4 regions of the Streptomyces blastmyceticus genome follow, and region 4 is predicted to be linked to each of the others. Evidence: riboswitches for the same ligand, from Rfam matches in the RefSeq annotation. Region 4 holds a riboswitch; each other region holds the start of a gene.
The links. Region 4 has a riboswitch for cobalamin ahead of metE (5-methyltetrahydropteroyltriglutamate--homocysteine S-methyltransferase). Riboswitches for the same ligand answer to the same signal wherever they lie in the genome.
Positions count from the first base shown of each region.

Region 1: another riboswitch for cobalamin. It lies ahead of nicT (Nickel transporter NicT); the one in region 4 lies ahead of metE (5-methyltetrahydropteroyltriglutamate--homocysteine S-methyltransferase).
Region 2: another riboswitch for cobalamin. It lies ahead of ABD269_RS09565 (cobalamin biosynthesis protein); the one in region 4 lies ahead of metE (5-methyltetrahydropteroyltriglutamate--homocysteine S-methyltransferase).
Region 3: another riboswitch for cobalamin. It lies ahead of ABD269_RS29785 (ribonucleoside-diphosphate reductase subunit alpha); the one in region 4 lies ahead of metE (5-methyltetrahydropteroyltriglutamate--homocysteine S-methyltransferase).

Region 1 covers NZ_BAAABW010000026.1:426,718-431,927, forward strand. Annotated here, with positions in the region: gene ABD269_RS24340 (YidB family protein) at 1-222, opposite strand, end outside; gene ABD269_RS24345 (NAD-dependent epimerase/dehydratase family protein) at 325-1,374, opposite strand; gene nicT (Nickel transporter NicT) at 1,457-2,593, opposite strand; cobalamin riboswitch at 2,626-2,846, opposite strand; gene ABD269_RS24355 (APC family permease) at 3,013-4,569, shown strand; gene ABD269_RS24360 (YIP1 family protein) at 4,644-5,210, shown strand, end outside.
Region 2 covers NZ_BAAABW010000011.1:23,298-28,507, reverse strand. Annotated here, with positions in the region: gene ABD269_RS09575 (inorganic phosphate transporter) at 1-938, shown strand, start outside; gene ABD269_RS09570 (hypothetical protein) at 951-1,166, shown strand; cobalamin riboswitch at 1,327-1,454, shown strand; gene ABD269_RS09565 (cobalamin biosynthesis protein) at 1,577-2,563, shown strand; gene ABD269_RS09560 (cobyric acid synthase) at 2,572-4,101, shown strand; gene ABD269_RS09555 (putative cobaltochelatase) at 4,157-5,210, shown strand, end outside.
Region 3 covers NZ_BAAABW010000031.1:17,370-22,579, forward strand. Annotated here, with positions in the region: gene ABD269_RS29780 (ribonucleotide-diphosphate reductase subunit beta) at 1-630, opposite strand, end outside; gene ABD269_RS29785 (ribonucleoside-diphosphate reductase subunit alpha) at 630-3,008, opposite strand; adenosylcobalamin-variant (AdoCbl-variant) riboswitch at 3,179-3,277, opposite strand; gene mctP (monocarboxylate uptake permease MctP) at 3,665-5,210, opposite strand, start outside.
Region 4 covers NZ_BAAABW010000039.1:66,039-71,248, forward strand. Annotated here, with positions in the region: gene ABD269_RS32400 (acyl-CoA thioesterase) at 74-538, opposite strand; gene metE (5-methyltetrahydropteroyltriglutamate--homocysteine S-methyltransferase) at 548-2,863, opposite strand; cobalamin riboswitch at 2,902-3,125, opposite strand; gene ABD269_RS32410 (helical backbone metal receptor) at 3,162-3,902, shown strand; gene ABD269_RS32415 (TDT family transporter) at 3,829-4,986, opposite strand; gene ABD269_RS32420 (LysR family transcriptional regulator) at 5,057-5,210, shown strand, end outside.

The DNA of each region.
Region 1 (5,210 bases), on a different contig from region 4:
CGCCTGCGCCACCTCCGGCCCGCTGACCGGTTCGTTGGCCCCGGTGCTCACCCAGGACCGGGTCTTCGGACCGAGGCCGCCCTCCCCGAGCTGCTGCAACAGGCCGGAGAGCGACTCCCCTCCCCCGCTGCCGAGCGCGCCGAGCAGCGAGCCCAGCAGAGAGCCTCCCTTGCCGCCGCCGAGCAGTCCGCCGAGCAGGGTTCCCAGGTCGTTGTCCGCCATGTCTGCCGCCTTTCCTGGAAGCGCACCGATATGCCATCCATCTATCCCGGGAGGGCACCTCCGGCGCGGGCGGGCGGGATGTTCACCCGTACGCAGCCACGGTCAGACGCGCTGGGGCGCCCGCGCGAACTCCGTCATTCCCTCCGGGAAGCCCACCTCCGCGCGCCAGCCCAGCTCTTCGCGCAGGCGCCGCGACGAGGCGGTGATGTGCCGGACGTCGCCGAGGCGGTACTCCCCCGTGACGACGGGCTCCGGCCCGCCGTACGCGGCGGCCAGGGTGGTGGCCATGTCGCCGATGGTGCGGGGGGTGTCGCTGCCGCAGTTGTACGCGCGCAAGGTGCCCGCGGGGCGGTCGGCGAGGTGTTCCAGGGCGAGGGCGTTGGCGGCGGCCACGTCCCGTACGTGCACGAAGTCCCGGCGCTGGCGGCCGTCCTCGAAGACGCGGGGTGCCTCGCCGCGGGCGAGCGAGGAGCGGAAGAAGGAGGCGACGCCCGCGTACGGGGTGTCGCGGGGCATCCCCGGCCCGTAGACGTTGTGGTAGCGCAGCGAGAGGGCCGTGCCGCCGGTGGCGCGGGCCCAGGCGGCGGCCAGGTGTTCCTGGGCGAGCTTGGTCGTCGCGTAGACGTTGCGGGGATCGACGGGCGCGTCCTCCTCGACGAGGCCCGGCGTCAGTTCCCGGTCGCAGCGCGGGCAGTGCGGTTCGTAGCGCCCGGCGTCGAGGTCGGCGGCTGCCCGGGGGCCGGGGCGCACCGGGCCGTGCCGGGGGCATTCGTAGCGGCCCTCGCCGTAGACGACCATGGAGCCGGCGAGGACCAGGCGGCGTACGCCCGCGGCGGCCATCTCGGCGAGGAGGACGGCCGTGCCGAGGTCGTTGCAGCCCACATAGGCGGGCGCGTCGGCGAAGTCCTTGCCGAGGCCGACCATCGCGGCCTGGTGGCAGACGGCGTCGACGCCGCGCAGGGCCCCGGCCACGGCCGTGCGGTCGCGGAGGTCGGCGTCGGTCCACTCGACCCCGGCGGGCCGGGGCGGAGCCTCGGGATGGGCCGCGGGCAGCAGCGCGTCGAGGACGACGGGCCGGTGCCCGCGGGCGGTGAGTGCGGTGACGATGTGCGAGCCGATGAAGCCCGCGCCTCCGGTGACGAGTACGCGCATGGACCCGACGTTAGGGGCGCGGGCGGCGGCGCGCCCGCACCGGCGCCGCCCTGTCACCGGTCCGTAAGAACCGCGGCGCCCGTCAGGCCGCCTCGCCCGGGGCGTCGGCCGCGCGCGCCGCCCACCGCTGTTCGACCTTGCCGAAGCGCCAGTAGGCGAGCGCGATCGCCCAGACCACCACGAACAGGCCGACGATGACGAAGCCGACGTTGTCGAGGTTCAGGCCCGAGATCCAGCCGGTGACCGCGTCGTTCATGTCGAGCTTCTCGTGCAGCACGGTGACCAGCTCGATGGTGCCGATGAGGAAGGCCACGGCGATCGAGAGACCGGTGATGGTGAGGTTGTAGTAGACCTTGCGGACGGGATTGGAGAACGCCCACTGATAGGCGAAGTTCATGAAGGTGCCGTCGAGGGTGTCGAAGAGGCTCATGCCGGCGGCGAACAGCAGAGGCAGGCACAGGATCGCGTACCAGGGCAGCCCGGCGGCCGCGCCGCTGCCCGCCATCACCATCAGGGTGACCTCGGTGGCGGTGTCGAAGCCGAGGCCGAAGAGGAAGCCCAGCGGGTACATCTGGCCGGGGCGGGTGATGGAGCGGGTGAAGCGGCCGAGGATGCGGTTCATGAAGCCGCGCGAGTCCAGGTGCTGCTCCAGCTCGGCCTCGTCGTAGCGGCCCTCGCGCATCGCGCGGAAGATGCGCATGATGCCCGCGAGGGCGATGAGGTTGAGGGCGGCGATGAGGTAGAGGAAGCCGCCGGAGACGGTCGTGCCGACGACGCCGAGGGTCTGGTGGGTGGTGGACTGCTCGTCCATCAGCTTCCCGGCGAGCTGGGTGCCGCCCGCCACCAGCGCCGCCATCAGGACGACCACGCTGGAGTGGCCGAGCGCGAACCAGAAGCCGACGGAGACCGGGCGCTTGCCGTCGGCCATCAGCTTGCGGGTGGTGTTGTCGATCGCGGCGATGTGGTCGGCGTCGAAGGCGTGCCGCATGCCGAGGGTGTAGGCGGTGACGCCGAGCCCGACGCCGTAGACCTTGGAGTCCACGGTGTAGTGGTCGGGGACGACGAGCAGGTAGAGCACGCCGAAGGCGACGACGTGCAGGGCGGCTATGACGGCCAGCAGGCCGGCGGTGCGCACGGTGTCCTGGCGGCGCCAGCGGAAGGCGGACGGCTTGCCTTCGGGTATGGCGGTGGATCCGGGTATGTCGGTGGGCAGAGTCATCTGCGGGTCACGCTCCAGCACCTCGTGGAATGTCCTCGTGAGATGCCGTGGCCGGTCTCCTGGCTTACGGGTTCGCTCGCGCCCGTCCCCGCCTTCCCGGCAGCCGGCTGCGGCCAGTGGCTCCGCGCACCCATGGGGGTGGTGCGCGAAATGGGACGGTAACTCCCCGATCACAGTGGCGAGGGCCGCTCCGGCCTGGGACCACAAGGGTCCGTCACCGGTCTTCCCGAACACCACGGCCGGGCCACCTTACGCTCCGACCGGCGCTCATGGCGAGCAAGTGGCAGTTGACACAGCTGTGCGGGAAGCCCGGCGGGGCGCGCCGCGGACATCCGTACGCAGTGCTGGACGCGCCCCGCGGGCCGGTGCTACCAGTGCAGTTGACGGCTCACCCCATCCGGCAGAGAGAGGGCACGCCCATGGCGGACACCGGGCAGGAACCGGAGCAACGGGTCGGATTCGTACGCCGGATCGGGCTGTTCCAGGCCACCACCATCAACATGAGCCAGATGTGCGGTATCGGACCCTTCGTCACCATCCCCTTGATGGTGACGGCGTTCGGCGGGCCGCAGGCGGTGATCGGCTTCGTCGCGGGCGCGCTGCTCGCGCTCGCCGACGGGCTGATCTGGGCGGAGCTGGGCGCCTCGCTGCCCGGGGCGGGCGGCAGTTATGTGTATCTGCGGCAGGCGTTCCAGTACCGCAGCGGGAAGCTGATGCCGTTCCTCTTCGTGTGGACGGCGATGCTGTTCATCCCGCTGGGCATGTCGACCGGGATCATCGGCTTCGTGCAGTACCTCGGCTATCTGTGGCCGGGCATGGGGCAGACGGCCGGTGACCTCGTCGGGCTGGCGGTCATCGTCCTCATCGTCGCGGCGCTGTGGCGGCGGGTCGAGAACATCGCGAAGCTCACCGTGGTGCTGTGGGCGGTGATGATCGCCTCGGTCGTCCTCGTGATCCTCGCGGCGTTCACCCACTTCAGCCCCGACCGGGCCTTCACCTATCCCGCCCACGCCTTCGCGCTGACGACCAATCACTTCTGGATCGGCTTCGCGGCGGGCCTGACCATCGGCATCTACGACTACCTCGGCTACAACACCGCGGCCTATATGGGCGCCGAGATCAAGAACCCCGGGCGGACGATGCCGCGCGCGATCATCTACTCCATCCTCGGCATCATGGCGATCTATCTGCTGCTCCAGATCGGCACACTGGGGGTCGTCGACTGGAAGCAGATGCTCGACGAGAACTCGACGGCGCACTCCTCCGTCGCCTCCGCGGTCCTGGAGGCGGCCTGGGGCAAGGGCGCGGCCCGCACGGTCACGGTGCTGATCCTCGTCACGGCGGTCGCCTCCGTCCTCACCGGTCTCCTCGGCGGCTCCCGCGTGCCCTGCGACGCCGCGCGGGACAAGGTCTTCTTCCGCTCCTTCGGCACCCTGCACCCCCGCCACCACTTCCCGGTGCTGGGGCTGGTGTCGATGGGGGTCATCACCGCCGTCGGCTTCCTGATCGGCCGTCATACGGATCTGACCACGCTGATCCAGCTGCTGACCACCGTGATGGTGATCGTGCAGGCGCTGGCCCAGGTGGCGGCGGTGTCGGTGCTGCGCCGCCGGCAGCCGGGGCTGCGGCGCCCGTACCGGATGTGGCTCTATCCGCTGCCGAGCCTGGTGGCGCTGGTGGGCTGGCTGGTGATCTACGGCTACGCGGACAAGAACTCCCCCGGCAGGCACCCCATCGAATGGTCGCTCGCCTGGGTCGCCGCGGGCGGTGTGGCGTTCGTGCTCTGGGCGCGCCACGAGAAGGTGTGGCCGTTCGGTCCGCGCGAGATCTCGGAGGAGTACCTGCACGCCCCGGACCCCGACGCCGGTGCCGACCCCGACGGCTCCGCGGGCCCGGACGCGGGCCCCGACCCGGACGCGGGACCGGGCGTGGGCCCGGGCGCCGACACCGATCCCAGGGCGCCCGCACCGGTCTGACGTGGCCTCACGCGCGGGATCCCGGGCGGCCCGGCCACCGGTGGCCGGGCCGCCCGGTGATAGAAATTGCATCCATGCCCGTGACCCCCTCGCCCTCCGCACCCGCTTCCTCCGCACCGCGCGCCCCGGCCGCGGCACCGCGCAGACTGCTCTGGCACCGCCTCATATTCGGGCTGTGGCTCCGGCCGGTCGAGGTGCTCGACGAGGCCCGGGACCGCAGCGTCTGGGGCGCGGCGGCGTTCCTGTGCCTGCTCTCCGGTGTGCTGGGGACGCTGGGGAGGGACGACTTCCGGGCGCAGTGGCGCGTCAGCCCCTCGCTCGCGCTGCAGGCGATGGCCATCGCCGACGGCGTCCTGCTGCTCGCCAGTCTGCTGCTCGGTGCCGCCACGCACGCGATAGCCCGCAGGCTCGGCGGCAACGGCAAGTTCGGCCCGACGGTCACCCTGTTCGTGGTGATCTTCTGGGCGACGGATCTGCCGCGGCTGGCCCTCGACGCCTGGCTGCCCGGCAGCTCGTACGCCGTGCGGGCGGCGGCCTGGATCACCGCGGGCTTCGGCTACGCGTTCTCCGCGCTGCTGATCCGGGGCCAGCATCATCTGCCGACACACAAGGCGGTGGCGGCGGTGAGCATCCAGATGCTG
Region 2 (5,210 bases), on a different contig from region 4:
GACTGCCCTCCAGTTCCTCGCACGCCCTCTTCGGCGGCCTGATCGGCGCGACCATCGTGTCCGTCGGTTTCAACGCGGTGAACGCCGACAAGGTCGTCATGAAGGTCCTCATCCCGGCGGTCGCGGCGCCCGTCGTGGCCGGCATCGCCGCCATGGTCGCGACCCGGCTCACCTACCGGCTCGCCAAGGGCCGCGACGAGAAGGAGACCGCCAAGGGCTACCGCGCCGGGCAGATCGCCTCGGCCGCCCTGGTCTCCCTCGCCCACGGCACCAACGACGCCCAGAAGACGATGGGTGTCATCACCCTCGCGCTGGTCACCGGCGGTGTCGTCGCCCCGCACTCCGACCCGCCGCTGTGGGTCATCGTCTCCGCGGGCCTGGCCATCGCGCTCGGTACGTACCTGGGCGGCTGGCGCATCATCCGCACGCTCGGCAAGGGCCTCACCGACATCCAGCCGCCGCAGGGCTTCGCCGCCCAGACCGGCGCCGCGACCGTGATCCTCGCCTCCTCGCACATCGGCTTCGCCCTCTCCACCACCCAGGTCTGCTCCGGCTCGATCATGGGTTCCGGCCTCGGCCGCAAGGGCGGCGTCGTCCGCTGGTCGACCGCGGGCCGGATGGCCATCGCCTGGTGCCTGACGCTGCCGGCCGCGGGCCTCGTCGCCGGTGGCGCCGCGTTCCTCGCCGACCAGGGCGACTGGGGCGTCACCACCGTCGCCGTCCTCGGCCTGCTGGTGTCCGGCGCGATCTACGCCGCCTCCCGCCGCAAGCCCGTCACCCACGACAGCCTGGACGAGGTCCCGGACGCCGAGCCGGCGGGCGTGGTCACCGCCGCGCTCCAGGCCGTCGCCCCGCCGCCGGCCGGTCCCGTGGCCGCCGCCCCGGTGGTCGCCGTCTCCTCCGAAGCCGGGCGCACCCCCGCCGCCGCGGCGAGCTAAGGAATCCACACCATGCAGATCGACTGGGCAGCTCTTGGGCAGGTCTTCGGCGTCAGCCTCGTGGTGACCGTCGGATTGGTCGGCGTCTTCACTCTGGGGATCGTCGGCACGTCCTCCGCCTCCGCGGCGGGGACGCGGCCGGGTTCGCTCGCCCGCACCGGCGCGTACGCGTGCTTCGCGCTGTGCGCGGCCGCGGTGGGGTACGGCATCTACTTGATCGTCGCGTAGGTCGCGGCTGCGCCGCTTGTCCTCAAACGCCGGGTGGGCCGGATATCCAGCCCGCCCGGCGTTTTGGGTGCGCCCCCGAGGAACGAAGGCCAGCTCAGGACGGAAGTTGACGCCCGTTCACACCCCATGGTGGACTTCCGGGGCCAAACGGCGACAGCAGAGGAAGCCGGTGCGAGTCCGGCGCGGTCCCGCCACTGTCACCGGGGAGCGTCTCCCCCACCGGAGAGCCACGGCCCGCGCACGCGGGCGGGAAGGCCGGGGCGACGTCGATCCGGGAGCCAGGAGACTCTGGTCGCCGGTCACGTCGAACCAGGGCGCGGACCCTGAGTGAGGACACATCGCCATGCCCGGCTGCCGTCGACCATCCCGAACCCTCGTCCTCAGGTATCGCACGACGGCGGTCTGAGCCGATGCGCGCCGATCACCTCGGTTTCGCGTGCGGTGCCGCCCTCGGCTTCCTCGGCGACCTCGCCCTCGGCGACCCCCGCCGCGGCCACCCCGTGGCCGCCTTCGGCCGTGCCGCGCAGGCGGTGGAGCAGCGGCTGTGGCGCGACCACCGCGGCTACGGCGCCCTGCACACGCTGCTGTGCGCGGGCGGCACCGCGGCCGCCGCCGGAGCGCTGGCCCGTACCGTACGCCGTTCCCGCACCGCCGGCGTCGCCCTGACCGCCGCCACCACCTGGGCCGTGCTGGGCGGCACCTCGCTGGGCCGCGAGGCGCGGGCCATCGGGGGCGCGCTCGCCGCCGGTGACATCGAGGTCGCCCGGGAGCGGCTGCCGCACCTGTGCGGGCGCGACCCGCAGGCGCTGGACGGCGCGCAGATGGCGCGCGCGGTCGTGGAGTCCGTCGCCGAGAACACCTCCGACGCCGTCGTGGGCGCCCTCGTCTGGGGGGCGCTGGGCGGGGTGCCGGGGCTGGCCGGGTTCCGTGCCGTCAACACCCTGGACGCGATGGTCGGCCACAAGTCGCCGCGCTACCGGCGCTTCGGCTGGGCCTCGGCCCGGCTCGACGACGTCGTCGGCTGGCCCGGCGCGCGGCTGACCGCCGCCCTCACCGTCCTCGCCGGTCCCGACCCGCGGGGCGCCTGGCGGGTGGCCCGGCGCGACGCGTCCCGGCACCCGAGCCCCAACGCGGGCCCGGTGGAGGCCGCGTTCGCCGGGGCGCTCGGCGTGCGCCTCGGCGGCACGCTCGCGTACAAGGGCCGCGTCGAGCACCGCCCCGTCCTGGGCGCGGAGAACCGCCCCGTGGAGACCGCCGACATCGAGCGCGCCGTGCGGCTCTCCCGACGCGTGTCGCTGCTGGCGCTGGGCGTCGCGATCGGGGTGCGGGCCGCCGTCTCCCGGGGCCGTGCGGCGGGCAGCCTTTCCCCAGATCGCCTTACGAGGAGGAACCGGTGACAGCGGAGATGAGCGGGCCCCCGGGCCCGCTGGGCGGGGGCCTGCTCGTGGCCGGGACGACCTCGGACGCGGGCAAGAGCGTGGTGACCGCCGGGATCTGCCGGTGGCTGGTCCGCAAGGGCGTCAAGGTCGCGCCGTTCAAGGCGCAGAACATGTCGCTCAACTCCTTCGTGACCCGCGAGGGCGCGGAGATAGGCCGCGCCCAGGCCATGCAGGCGGCCGCCGCCCGGGTCGAGCCGTCGGCCCTGATGAACCCCGTGCTGCTCAAGCCCGGCAGCGACCGCAGCAGTCAGGTGGTGCTGATGGGCAAGCCGGTGGGCGAGCTCAGCGCCCGCGGCTACCATTCGGGGCGGCAGGAGCAGTTGCTGGGGACGGTCACCGACTGCCTGGCCGAGCTGCGCCGCACCCACGACGCGGTGATCTGCGAGGGCGCGGGCAGCCCCGCCGAGATCAATCTGCGGCGCACCGACATCGTCAACATGGGCATAGCCCGGGCCGCGCGGCTGCCGGTCGTCGTGGTCGGCGACATCGACCGGGGCGGGGTGTTCGCGTCGTTCTTCGGTACGACGGCGCTGCTGTCCCGTGAGGACCAGGCCCACATAGCGGGCTATCTGGTCAACAAGTTCCGGGGCGACGTGACGCTGCTGGAGCCCGGTCTGAAGATGCTGCGGGACCTGACCGGGCGGCCCACCGTCGGCGTGCTGCCGTTCGCCCACGGCCTCGGCATCGACGAGGAGGACGGCCTGCGGGTGTCGATGCGCGGGGCCGTGCGGGAGTCGGTGGTGGCCCCGCCGCACGGCGCGGACGTGCTGCGCGTCGCGGTGTGCGCGGTGCCGCTGATGTCGAACTTCACCGACGTCGACGCGCTCGCCGCCGAACCGGGCGTCGTCGTGCGCTTCGTGGACCGCCCGGAGGAGCTGATCGACGCCGACCTGGTCGTCGTGCCGGGCACCCGCGGCACCGTACGGGCGCTCGCCTGGCTGCGCGAGCGCGGGCTGGCGGACGCGATCGCGCGGCGCGCGGCGGAGGGCCGGCCGGTGCTGGGCGTCTGCGGCGGCTTCCAGGTGCTGGGCGAGCGCATCGAGGACGAGGTCGAGTCGAAGGCGGGCACGGTCGAGGGCCTCGGCCTGCTGCCCGTACGGGTGCGGTTCGCCCGGGAGAAGACGCTGGCCAGACCGGTCGGCGAGGCGCTGGGCGAGCGGGTGGAGGGCTACGAGATCCACCACGGCGTCGCCGAAGTGCTGGGCGGCGACGAGCCGTTCCTGGACGGCTGCCGCTCGGGCGCGGTGTGGGGCACGCACTGGCACGGCTCGCTGGAGAGCGACGGCTTCCGGCGGGCGTTCCTGCGCCGCGTCGCCGAGGCCGCGGGCCGGGCGTTCGTACCGGCGCCGGACACGTCGTTCGCGGCGCTGCGCGAGGAGCAGCTGGACCGCCTGGGCGATCTCATCGAGGAGCACGCGGACACGGACGCGCTCCTGCGGCTGATCGAGGACGGCGTGCCGGCCGGCGCGCCCTTCATCCCGCCGGGCGCGCCGTGAACGCCCCCGCCGCGCGGACCAGTCAGAGCAATTCCCTCGAAGGGGGTACCCGTTGATGGCCTCGGCCACCTATCCGTTCACCGCGGTCGTCGGGATGGACGACATGCGCCTGGGCCTGCTGCTCAACGCGATCTCCCCGTCGATCGGCGGAGTGCTCGTACGGGGCGAGAAGGGCACCGCGAAGAGCACGATGGTGCGCGGCGTCGCCGCGCTCATGCCCGCTGTCGACGTCGTCGGCGGCTGCCGCTTCTCCTGCGCTCCGGACGCCCCGGACCCGGCGTGCCCCGATGGCCCCCACGAGTCGGGGGCGGGCGACACCCGGCCCGCCCGGATGGTCGAACTCCCCGTCGGCGCCTCCGAGGACCGGCTCGTCGGCGCGCTCGACATCGAGCGGGCCCTGTCCGAGGGCGTGAAGGCCTTCGAGCCGGGCCTGCTCGCGGACGCGCACCGCGGAGTGCTCTACGTCGACGAGGTCAATCTCCTCCACGACCACTTGGTGGACCTGCTGCTCGACGCGGCGGCGATGGGCGCCTCGTACGTCGAGCGCGAAGGCGTATCCGTACGCCACTCCGCCCGCTTCCTCCTCGTCGGCACCATGAACCCCGAAGAGGGCGAGCTGCGCCCGCAGTTGCTCGACCGGTTCGGGCTGACCGTCGAGGTCGCGGCCTCGCGGGAGACCGAGGAGCGGGTCGAGGTCGTGCGGCGCCGGCTCGCGTACGACGAGGACCCGGCCGCCTTCGCCGCCAAGTGGTCCGCCGAGGAGGAGACGCTGCGCGAGCGGATCGCCGCCGCGCGGGCGCTGCTGCCGGACGTGCGGCTGGGCGACGGCGCGCTGCGCCGGATCGCCGCGGTGTGCGCCGGTTTCGAGGTGGACGGCATGCGCGCGGACATCGTGACCGCGCGGACGGCCACCGCGCTGGCCGCCTGGGCGGGGCGTACGGACGTGACCGCCGAGGACGTGCGGCAGGCGGCCCTGCTGTCGCTGCCGCACCGGCGACGGCGGGCCCCCTTCGACGCGCCCGGCCTGGACGAGGACAAACTCGACGAGATCCTGCGGCAGTTCGAGGACGACGAGCCGGAGCCCGAGCCCGACCCGGAGCCGGAGGGTC
Region 3 (5,210 bases), on a different contig from region 4:
CACCCAGTTGGTGCCGGTGGCCAGGCCGTGCAGCAGGCCGCGGGAGCGGAACCAGTAGACGTACGCGAAGGCGCCGTAGAAGAACAGCCCCTCGATGCACGCCGCGAAGCAGATCAGGTTGAGCAGGAAGCGACGGCGGTCGGCCTTCGTCTCCAGCCGCTCCAGCTTCTCGACCTCGTTGATCCACTTGAAGCAGAACTGGGCCTTCTCGCGGATCGACGGGATGTTCTCCACCGCGTCGAAGGCGGCGGCGCGGTCGTCCGGGTCGGGGAGGTAGGTGTCCAGCAGCGTCAGATAGAACTGGACGTGCACGGCCTCCTCGAAGAGCTGCCGCGACAGGTACAGCCGCGCCTCGGGGGAGTTGATGTGCTTGTACAGCGTCAGCACGAGGTTGTTCGCCACGATCGAGTCACCGGTCGCGAAGAACGCGACCAGGCGGCCGATCATGTGCTGCTCGCCCGGGGACAGCTTCGCCAGGTCGGCGACGTCCGAGTGGAGGTCGACCTCCTCGACAGTCCAGGTGTTCTTGATCGCGTCGCGGTAGCGGTCGTAGAAGTCCGGGTACCGCATCGGGCGCAGCGTGAGCTCGAAACCCGGGTCCAGCAGGTTCTTCTGTTCAGCGGTCGACATTACTGGCAGGCCTCGCAGGACTCGGGGTTCTCAAGGGAGCAGGCGACGGCGTCGGCGTCGGGCACGGCCTGCTGCACGGGGACGGTGGCGGCGGCACCGGCGGAGCGCGCGATCCGGGTGGCCGGGCGCGAGCGCAGGTAGTACGTCGTCTTGATGCCCTGCTTCCAGGCGTACGCGTACATCGAGCTGAGCTTGCCGATGGTGGGCGACGCCATGAAGAGGTTCAGCGACTGGCTCTGGTCCAGGTACGGCGTACGGGCCGCGGCCATGTCGATCAGGAAGCGCTGCGGGATCTCCCACGCCGTGCGGTAGAGGTCGCGCACCTCCTTGGGGATCCACTGCATGTCCTGGATCGAGCCGTTGGCGTCGGTCATCGCGTCACGCGTGGTGCGGTCCCAGACGCCGAGCTTCTTCAGGTCCTCCACCAGGTAGGTGTTGACCTGGAGGAACTCACCGCTGAGGGTCTCGCGCTTGAAGAGGTTGGAGACCTGCGGCTCGATGCACTCGTACACGCCCGCGATGGACGCGATGGTCGCCGTCGGCGCGATCGCCAGCAGCAGCGAGTTGCGCATGCCGACCCGGGCGATGCGGGCGCGCAGCGCGTCCCAGCGGCCGGCCCAGCGCTGCTCGGCGTTCGGGTAGTGGTCCGGGTGCAGCACGCCGCGGGCGGTGCGGGTCGCGGACCAGGCCGGGTGCGGGCCGTGCCGCTCGGCGAGGTCGGCGGACGCCTCGTACGCCGCGAGCATGATCCGCTCGGAGATCCGGGTGGACAGCTCCTTCGCCTCGGGGGAGTCGAAGGGCAGCCGCAGCCGGAAGAAGACGTCCTGGAGGCCCATCAGGCCCAGGCCCACCGGGCGCCAGCGGCTGTTGGAGTTCCCGGCCTGCTCGGTCGGGTAGAAGTTGATGTCCACGACGCGGTCGAGGAAGGTCACGGCCGTACGGACCGTACGGTCGAGCTTCTCCCAGTCCATCTCGCCGTCGGTGCCCAGGTGCTGGGCCAGGTTGACCGAGCCGAGGTTGCAGACGGCCGTCTCGCCGTCGTCGGTGACCTCGAGGATCTCGGTGCAGAGGTTCGAGGAGTGGACGACCTTGCCGGGCTCGGCGGTCTGGTTCGCGGTGCGGTTGGACGCGTCCTTGAAGGTCATCCAGCCGTTGCCGGTCTGCGCGAGGGTGCGCATCATCCGGGAGTACAGCACCCGCGCGGGGATCTGCTTGACGGCCTTGCCCGCGGCCTCGTAGGCGCGGTACGCGGCGTCGAACTCGTCGCCGTAGAGGTCGACCAGGTCGGGGGTGTCCGCCGGGGAGAACAGCGACCAGTCGGCGTCCGCCTCCACGCGGCGCATGAACTCGTCCGGGATCCAGTGCGCGGTGTTGAGGTTGTGCGTGCGGCGGGCCTCCTCACCGGTGTTGTCGCGGAGCTCCAGGAACTCCTCGATGTCCGCGTGCCAGGTCTCCAGGTAGACACAGGCCGCGCCCTTGCGCCGGCCGCCCTGGTTGACCGCCGCGACGGAGGCGTCGAGCGTGCGCAGGAACGGCACGATGCCGTTGGAGTGCCCGTTGGTGCCCCGGATCAGCGAGCCGCGCGAGCGGATGCGGCTGTAGGACAGGCCGATGCCGCCGGCGTGCTTCGACAGACGCGCCACCTGGTGGTAGCGGTCGTAGATCGAGTCCAGCTCGTCCAGCGGCGAGTCCAGCAGGTAGCAGGACGACATCTGCGGGTGGCGGGTGCCGGAGTTGAAGAGCGTGGGGGAGGAGGGCAGGTACGACAGGGTGCTCGTCAGCCGGTACAGCTCGGCGACGTCCTCCAGCGCCTGCTCCGTGTGGTTCTCGGCCAGGCCGCAGGCCACGCGCAGCAGGAAGTGCTGCGGGGTCTCGATGACCTGCCGGGTGATCGGGTGGCGCAGCAGGTAGCGGCTGTGCAGGGTGCGCAGGCCGAAGTAGCCGAAGCGGTCGTCCGCGCCGTCGAGGAGCGCCGCGTCGACGAGCGCGTCCAGCCGCTCGGCGTGGGTCGTGACGAAGGCGGCCGTGTCGTCCGTGATCAGGCCCTCGCGGTGCCCGGTCGCGACGGACGCGGAGAAGGAGAGCGCGCCCTGTCCGGCGGCCTCTTCGGCGATGGCGAGGGTGAGCAGCCGGGCGGCGAGCTTGGAGTACTCGGGCTCCTCGGCGATCAGACCGGCGGCGGCCTCGGTGGCCAGGGACCGCAGTTCGGCCTCGTCCGAGCCCGGGTGGCGGCCCCGCAGCGCGGCGGCGGCGACCTTTCCGGGGTCGGTGGCGGGCAGATCGGCGGTGAGGTCTGTCAGGGTGCGCAGCAGCGCGGTCCCGGGGCCGCCGGTCGCTTCCACGGACGCTGAGACCGGATCGGCGGGCGCGATGGTCACTGAGGCTCTCCCTCGCTCGGCAAGGGGCCGGGCGGGTGGCGCGCGACGGGCGCGTACGGGCATGCCTCTTTGCACCAGGGCATGCTCGTAGCGTCCATCGGCCCAACCCGCGAGGCCCGGACGAATACAAAACGCCCGGTGCCGGCCGGGGCGGCGCGGCGGTGGGCGTGCTGTCGGCAGGTACTCGGACTCCTGCATGCGTCATTACGGCATACATGCACCGTTGCGGGACAGTTCCGGATTTCCACCGGATTCCCCTGCGACGACAGCGAGGACGAGCATACATCTAGTGCTGGCCGTCGCACGCACCACCACATCTTGTGTCGCGCGGTAATCGGATGGGTCTGAATGTGCTAACAGGGCCTGGCGGCAAGGGGCATGACGAAGGGCCGTCACGCGCCTGTCCGGCGCGCGACGGCCCTGGGTGATCCGGTGGGTGGCGGGCTGCTCGGCAGCCCGCCTGGGGGTGCTCTGAGGGGCATCTAGGGGTCAAGCGTGAAGGTTCCCGGGGTGCGCAATCCAGCCCGTCCGGCGTTTGAGGACGCTCCCGCAGGGAGCTCCCGCCGGAGGCGGCAACGGACCCGCAGCCGGGGGTCTGGGGCACGAGCCCCAGTTTCGGGAAGGGGCGGGGCTGGGGAAAAAGCCCGCCGCAGGCGTCAGTGCCCGCCCGGCGCCCCCGCGGTAGCCGGCGGCAGCTCCGCCTGGACCCCCTCGTCGCCCGCATCCGCCGTGTAATCCGACGGCTTCGTCTCGTCCACACCATCCCGCACGCCCACCGCCTTGAACACCACCGTGAGCACGACAGCGACAAGCACGTTCAGGATGAACGCCGTGAGCCCGATATACCCCTTCTCCCCGATGAACGGAATCAGGTTGGTATTCCCGAAATGATCCTGTGTGGCACTCGGCGTGTCATACGCCCGCCATGTCCCGTACGCCATGCCCACCGCCCAGCCCGCGAGCAGCCCCCAGCGGTGGAACCACCGGGTGAAGAGCCCGCCGACGAGCGCCGGCACGGTCTGCAGGATCCAGATGCCACCGAGCAGCTGGAAATTGATCGCGACCGTCTTGTCCATCGTCAGGACGAAGATCAGGGCGCCGACCTTCACCAGCAGCGAGGCGAGCTTGGAGACCTTGGCCTCGTGCTCGGGGGAGGCGTCCGGCTTGATGAAGTCCTTGTAGATGTTCCGCGTGAAGAGATTCGCCGCGGCGATCGACATGATGGCCGCCGGCACCAGCGCGCCGATGCCGATCGCGGCGAAGGCCACGCCCGTGAACCAGTCCGGGAACATGTCCGCGAAGAGCTGCGGAATGGCCAGCTGACCGTTCTTCACCTTGACGCCCGCGGCGATCGCCATGAAGCCGAGCATGGCCAGCAGGCCCAGCATCAGGGAGTAGAGCGGCAGGATCGTGGTGTTGCGGCGGATGACATTGCGGCTCTTGCTGGAGAGGACCGCGGTCACCGAATGCGGATAGAGGAACAGCGCCATCGCCGAGCCGAGCGCGAGCGTCGCGTACGCCCATTGCGCGTCCGGGCCGCTCACCAGGGAGCCGCGCGGTTTGCCCGTCGCCGGATTCTTCTCGGCGAAGGCATCACCCGCCTTCGCGAAGATGTGCTCGAAACCCCCGAGCTTGATGGGGATGTAGATGATGGCCACGATGATCACGATGTAGATCAGCGCGTCCTTGACGAAGGCGATCAGCGCGGGGGCCCGCAGTCCGGCCGAATACGTATAGGCCGCGAGCACGCCGAACGCGATGAGCAGCGGCAGGTCCTTCATGAACCAGTTGGACCCGCCACCGACCCCCAGCACGTCCAGTACGGCCTGGATGCCGACGAGCTGGAGCGCGATGTACGGCATGGTCGCGAGAAGTCCGGTCAGCGCCAGGGCCAGTGAGAGCCCCTTCGAGCCGAACCGCCCGCGGACGAAGTCCGAGGACGTCACATAGCCGTGCTTGTGCGCCACCGACCACAGGCGGGGCAGGAAGGTGAACACCAGCGGATAACAGAGGATCGTGTACGGCACCGCGAAGAATCCCGCCGCGCCGCCCGCGTAGATGGCCGCCGGCACGGCGACGAAGGTATACGCGGTATAGAGGTCGCCGCCCAGCAGGAACCACGTGATCCAGGTGCCGAACGAACGGCCGCCCAGTCCCCACTCGTCGAGGTTGTCCGCGTTCTCCGCCCGCCGCCAGCGCGAC
Region 4 (5,210 bases):
GGCAGGCAACGCACAGCTCGCCCCGCCGGACCCCGCCGCTCTCCCTCAAGAGCGGCGGGGAGTCGTACAGCGGCTACCGGCGGAGCCGCTTCGCCGCCACCTCCTCGAAGCGCCGCCGCTCCTCCGGGGTTTCCGGACAAAGCCCCGGAACCACCCGCGGCGCGCCGTCCGCGTCGATGGCCACGAACGTCAGCCGGGCGGTGGCCACTTGGGCCGTGGGGCCGGAGGAGTTCCAGCGTTCGGCCGTGACGTCGACGCCCACGGCCATGGACGTGCGGCCCGCCCACTCCACGCGGGCCCGTACGGAGAGCAGGTCCCCGGCGCGTACGGGTGCGAGGAAGGACATGGCGTCCACGGAGACGGTGACGGCGGGGCAGCCCGCGTGGCGGCCCGCCGCGGCCGCTGCGGCGTCGTCGACGAGGCGCATCACGGCGCCACCGTGCACCGTGCCGTACAGATTGGTGTCGTGCTCGCTCATGATGTGGGCAAGGGTGACGGACGAGTCGGCCGGGACCTTGTCGATGGGCGGTGCTTCCACGGTGGCTCCTCAGCCGGAGTGCGGCAGGGTCGAGCGGACCTGCCGGGCCGCGGTGACCAGGTTCTCCAGCGCCGGCCCCGCTTCCTCCGGGGACCTCGTCTTCAGGCCGCAGTCGGGGTTCACCCACAGCCGTTCCGCCGGTACGGCCCGCAGCGCGTGCCGCAGCAGCGCAGCGACCTCCTCGACGGAGGGGACGCGCGGCGAGTGGATGTCGTAGACCCCCGGGCCCGCCTCGCGCGGATAGCCGGCGGTGGCGAGTTCGTCCGCGACGGCCATCCGGGAGCGCGCCGCCTCCAGGCTGATGACGTCCGCGTCCAGCGCCTCGATGCCGGGCAGGATCTCGCCGAACTCGGCGTAGCACATGTGCGTGTGGATCTGGGTGTCCGCGCGGACCCCGCTCGTCGCCAGGCGGAACGCCTCGGTCGCCCACTCCAGATAACCGGGCCGGGCGGGCGCGCGCAGCGGCAGCAGCTCGCGCAGGGCGGGTTCGTCCACCTGGATCACGGCGGTGCCCGCCGCCTCCAGGTCCGCGACCTCGTCGCGCAGCGCGAGCGCGACTTGGCGGGCGGTCTCGGCGAGCGGCTGGTCGTCCCGGACGAAGGACCAGGACAGCATGGTGACGGGGCCGGTGAGCATGCCCTTCACGGGGCGCCGGGTCAACGACTGGGCGTAGCCCGTCCATTCGACGGTCATGGGCGCGGGCCGCGAGACGTCACCGGCGAGGATCGGCGGGCGGACGTAGCGCGTGCCGTAGGACTGCACCCAGCCGTGCCGGGTGGCGAGGTAGCCGTTCAGCCGCTCGGCGAAGTGCTGGACCATGTCGTTGCGTTCGGGTTCGCCGTGCACCAGCACGTCGAGGCCCGCCTTCTCCTGGAAGGCGATCACCTCGCGGATCTCCGCGGCGATCCGCTCGCGGTAGCCGTCGGCGGTCAGCTTCCCGGCGCGCAGCTCGGCCCGCGCGCGGCGCAGCTCGGCGGTCTGCGGGAAGGAGCCGATGGTGGTGGTCGGCAGCGGCGGCAGGCCGAGCCGGGCGCGCTGGGCGGCGGTCCGCTCCGCGTACGGCTGCGGTCGGCGCGCGTCCGCGGCGGTGACGGCGGCACAGCGCTCCCGTACGGCCGCGTCGCGGGTCAGCGCCGAGCCCGCGCGGGCCGTGAGGGCGGCCCGGTTGGCGGCGAGCTGCGGTGCCACCGCCTCGCGGCCCTCGCTCAGCGCCCTTGCCAGGGTGGCGACTTCGGCGGTCTTCTGCCGGGCGAAGGACAGCCAGCGGGCGACCTGCGGGTCGAGGTCGCGTTCCGCGGCGACGTCGAGCGGCACGTGCAGCAGGGAGCAGGACGGCGCCACGTCGAGCCGTTCGACCAGGCCGAGCAGGGTGGCCAGGGTGGACAGGGCCCGCTCCAGGTCGGCGGCCCAGACGTTGCGGCCGTCGACGACGCCCGCGATCAGCCGCTTGCCGGGCAGCCCGCCGAGGGCGGCGAGCGCGTCGAGGTTGGCGGCCGCGGGCCCGGTGAAGTCCATCGCGAGCCCCTCGACGGGGGACTGTGCGAGCACGGGCAGGGCGTCGCCGAGCCGGTCGAAGTAGGAGGCGACCAGCAGCTTCGGCCGGTCGGTCGCGGCGCCGAGCTCGCGGTAGGCGCGGGCGGTGGCGCCGAGCACCGACCGGGGCCGGTCCTGCACGAGCACGGGCTCGTCGAGCTGCACCCAGTCCGCCCCCGCCGCCCGCAGGTCCGCGAGCAGCGACGCGTACACCGGCAGCAGCCGGTCCAGGAGCGTCAGCGGCTCGAAGTCCGCCCCGGCGCCGGGCGCGGGCTTGGCCAGCAGCAGGAAGCTGACCGGCCCCAGCAGCACGGGCCGGGCCGTGAAGCCCGCCTCTCGCGCCTCACGGAACTCGGTGACCTGCTTGCGGGAATCCGGGGCGAACACAGCGTCCGGCCCCAACTCGGGTACGAGATAGTGGTAATTGGTGTCGAACCACTTCGTCATCTCCAGCGGCGGCACCTGTGCCGTGCCGCGGGCCATGGCGAAGTAGACGTCCAGCTCGGTGCCGGCCGCCGCCCGGTGCCGCTCCGGCACCGCGCCGACCGCCCAGGCCGTGTCCAGGACGTGGTCGTAGAGCGAGAAGTCGCCGGTGGCCACCTCGGTGATGCCCGCCTCGCGCAGCTCCTCGCGGGCCGCGGCCCGCAGCGCGGCGGCGGTTTCCAGCAGCTGACCGGCGTCCAGGTGGCCGGCCCAATAGCTCTCGGTGGCCTTCTTCAGCTCGCGGCGCGGCCCTTGCCGCGGATAGCCGTGCAGGGTGGGGCGTACGCGTGCGACATGCGTCTGCTTCACGGAACTCTCCTCCGGAGTTCGGTGGGTCCGTACCCCGTGCGGGTGTACGGGCAGTGGCAGGTCTTCGGACTCGTGGGCGCGCTCCGGTCCCTCGTCGAAGGGCCGGGCACCTACTGGCGGTCGCTTCCCGGACGTCGTCCAGTGCTCATGACCGCGGTCGTTCCCACTCACCGCTGCGGGGCAGTTCCGGATTCGCACCGGATTCCCTCTTGCGACGCTCCCGCCTGGCGGACGGGGCGAACCAGCTGCACCGGCCAGCATAGTCACAGGAGTTGCGGGCCGGGCGTACTCTGTGATCATGGCCATTCGCACTGCCGTACGGCGCGTGGTGTCGCTCGTCCCCTCGCTCACCGAGGCCGTGGCCGTCACCGCGCCCGGGCTGCTCGTCGGCGCCACCGACTGGTGCGACCACCCCGCCGGGCTCGACGTGACCCGGATCGGTGGCACCAAGAACCCCGACGTGGCCCGGATCGCCGCCCTCGCGCCCGACCTCGTCCTCGCCAACGAGGAGGAGAACCGCGCCCCCGACCTCGCCGCGCTGCGTGCGGCGGGCCTGCGGGTGCTGGTCACCGAAGTGCGCACCCTGGAGCAGGCGTTCGGGGAGCTGGAGCGGGTGCTGGTGGAGGGGTGCGGGCTGGAGCGGCCCGGGTGGCTGGCGGAGGCCGAGGACGCGTGGCGGGAGGTGCGGCCGACGGGCCCGGCCGTGCGGGCGGTGGTGCCGGTGTGGCGGCGGCCGTGGATGGTCCTGGGCCGGGACACCTTCGCGGGGGACGTCCTCGCCCGGCTCGGTGTCGCCCATACGCACGCGGGGCACGCGGAGCGCTATCCCCGCGTGCCCCTCGACGAGCTGACCTCGTGCGGCGCCGAACTGGTCGTCCTGCCCGACGAGCCGTACCGCTTCACCGCGGACGACGGCCCGGAGGCGTTCCCCGGGCTGCCGTCCGCGCTCGTCAGCGGCCGTCACCTCACGTGGTACGGGCCTTCGCTGACGCAGGCGCCCCGGGTGCTGGCCGCGGCGCTGCGAGCAGCCGGCCGCTGACCAGGCCGCGCAGGGTGCACACGGCGGCGACCAGCCAGGCCGCGACGAGCAGCGCGTAGAGCCCGTAGGCCAGGCCGTTGAAGGCGTGCAGACCGGTGTGGCGGGCGAGCCCGGCGGCGCCGGTGACGCAGGTGCCGATGGGGAAGGTGAAGGCCCACCACGTCATCGCGAAGCCCATGCCGCGCCGGAAGGCCCGCACCACCATGGCGGTGGCCAGCGCCAGCCACAGCAGCGCGAAGCCCATCACGGGGGTGCCGTAGAGCACGCCGAAGGCGGTCATCGCCTGGGTGTAGGAGGCGGCGGCGGTGCCGTGCGCGGCGTCGGCGACGTTGTTGACGGCCGTGGTCGACTGCCCGAGCGGGCCGAGGACGAGGAAGAGGGCCGGGGTCAGCGCGAGGGGCAGCGCACCGTGGTGGATCAGCCGGGCGAACACCAGCGGCAGGATGACCAGCGTGGCCAGCAGGCTCATGCCGAACAGCGCGTAGCAGCCGAGCAGCATGGCCTCCTGCCACTGGCCGTGCGGCAGGTGCGCCACCAGCGCCGGGCCGGTCGCGGCGGACACCATGGGCGCGACGACCGGGAGGAGCCAGACGGGCGAGGCGCCGTCCACCCCGATCCTGTGCCGGGTGACCATCAGGTACGGGATGCCCGCGGCCGCCGCGAGACCGATCACCGTGCCCGCCACCCAGAGGACGGCGTCGGCGGCGACGGCCGTGTCCTTGCCGATGACGTCCGAGCCCACGCCGAGCGTGACGCTGCCGACGGCCAGCAGGGCCATGGCCAGGCAGCCGTAGAACGGCGCGACCATCGGGTCGGCGAGGTGGCGGCGGGCCTGGTCGGGGTGGCGCAGCCAGTGCGCGGCGCGGGCGGTCAGCAGGGTGAGCAGCCCGAGGGCGGCCAGCGCCCACACGACCTCGTACGCGCCGCGCAGCCCGGGCGCCCGCAGCGGGAGGGCGCTGCCTGCGCCCGCGACGATGGCGGTGCCCATCACGGCGGCGTACCAGTTCGGGCCGAGGTGACGGACACCGGGCCGCGAGTGGTGACGCGTGAGGGGGGTGGGGCTGGGATGGACGAGCGTGGTCATGTCTCCACGATCGCCCGTGACGCTCCGCGCGACCAGAGGCCATCGGTCTATGAGGGCATAAGCTGGGTTTATGAGCGATCCGAGGAGTTCCGACGAGCCGAGGAGCCCGCTCGCGCACCGGGTGCCCGATCTCGGGGCGCTGGAGCTGCTGCTCGCCGTGGCCCGGCTGGGCAGCCTGGGGCGGGCGGCCCGCGAGGTGGGCATCACCCAGCCCGCCGCCAGCA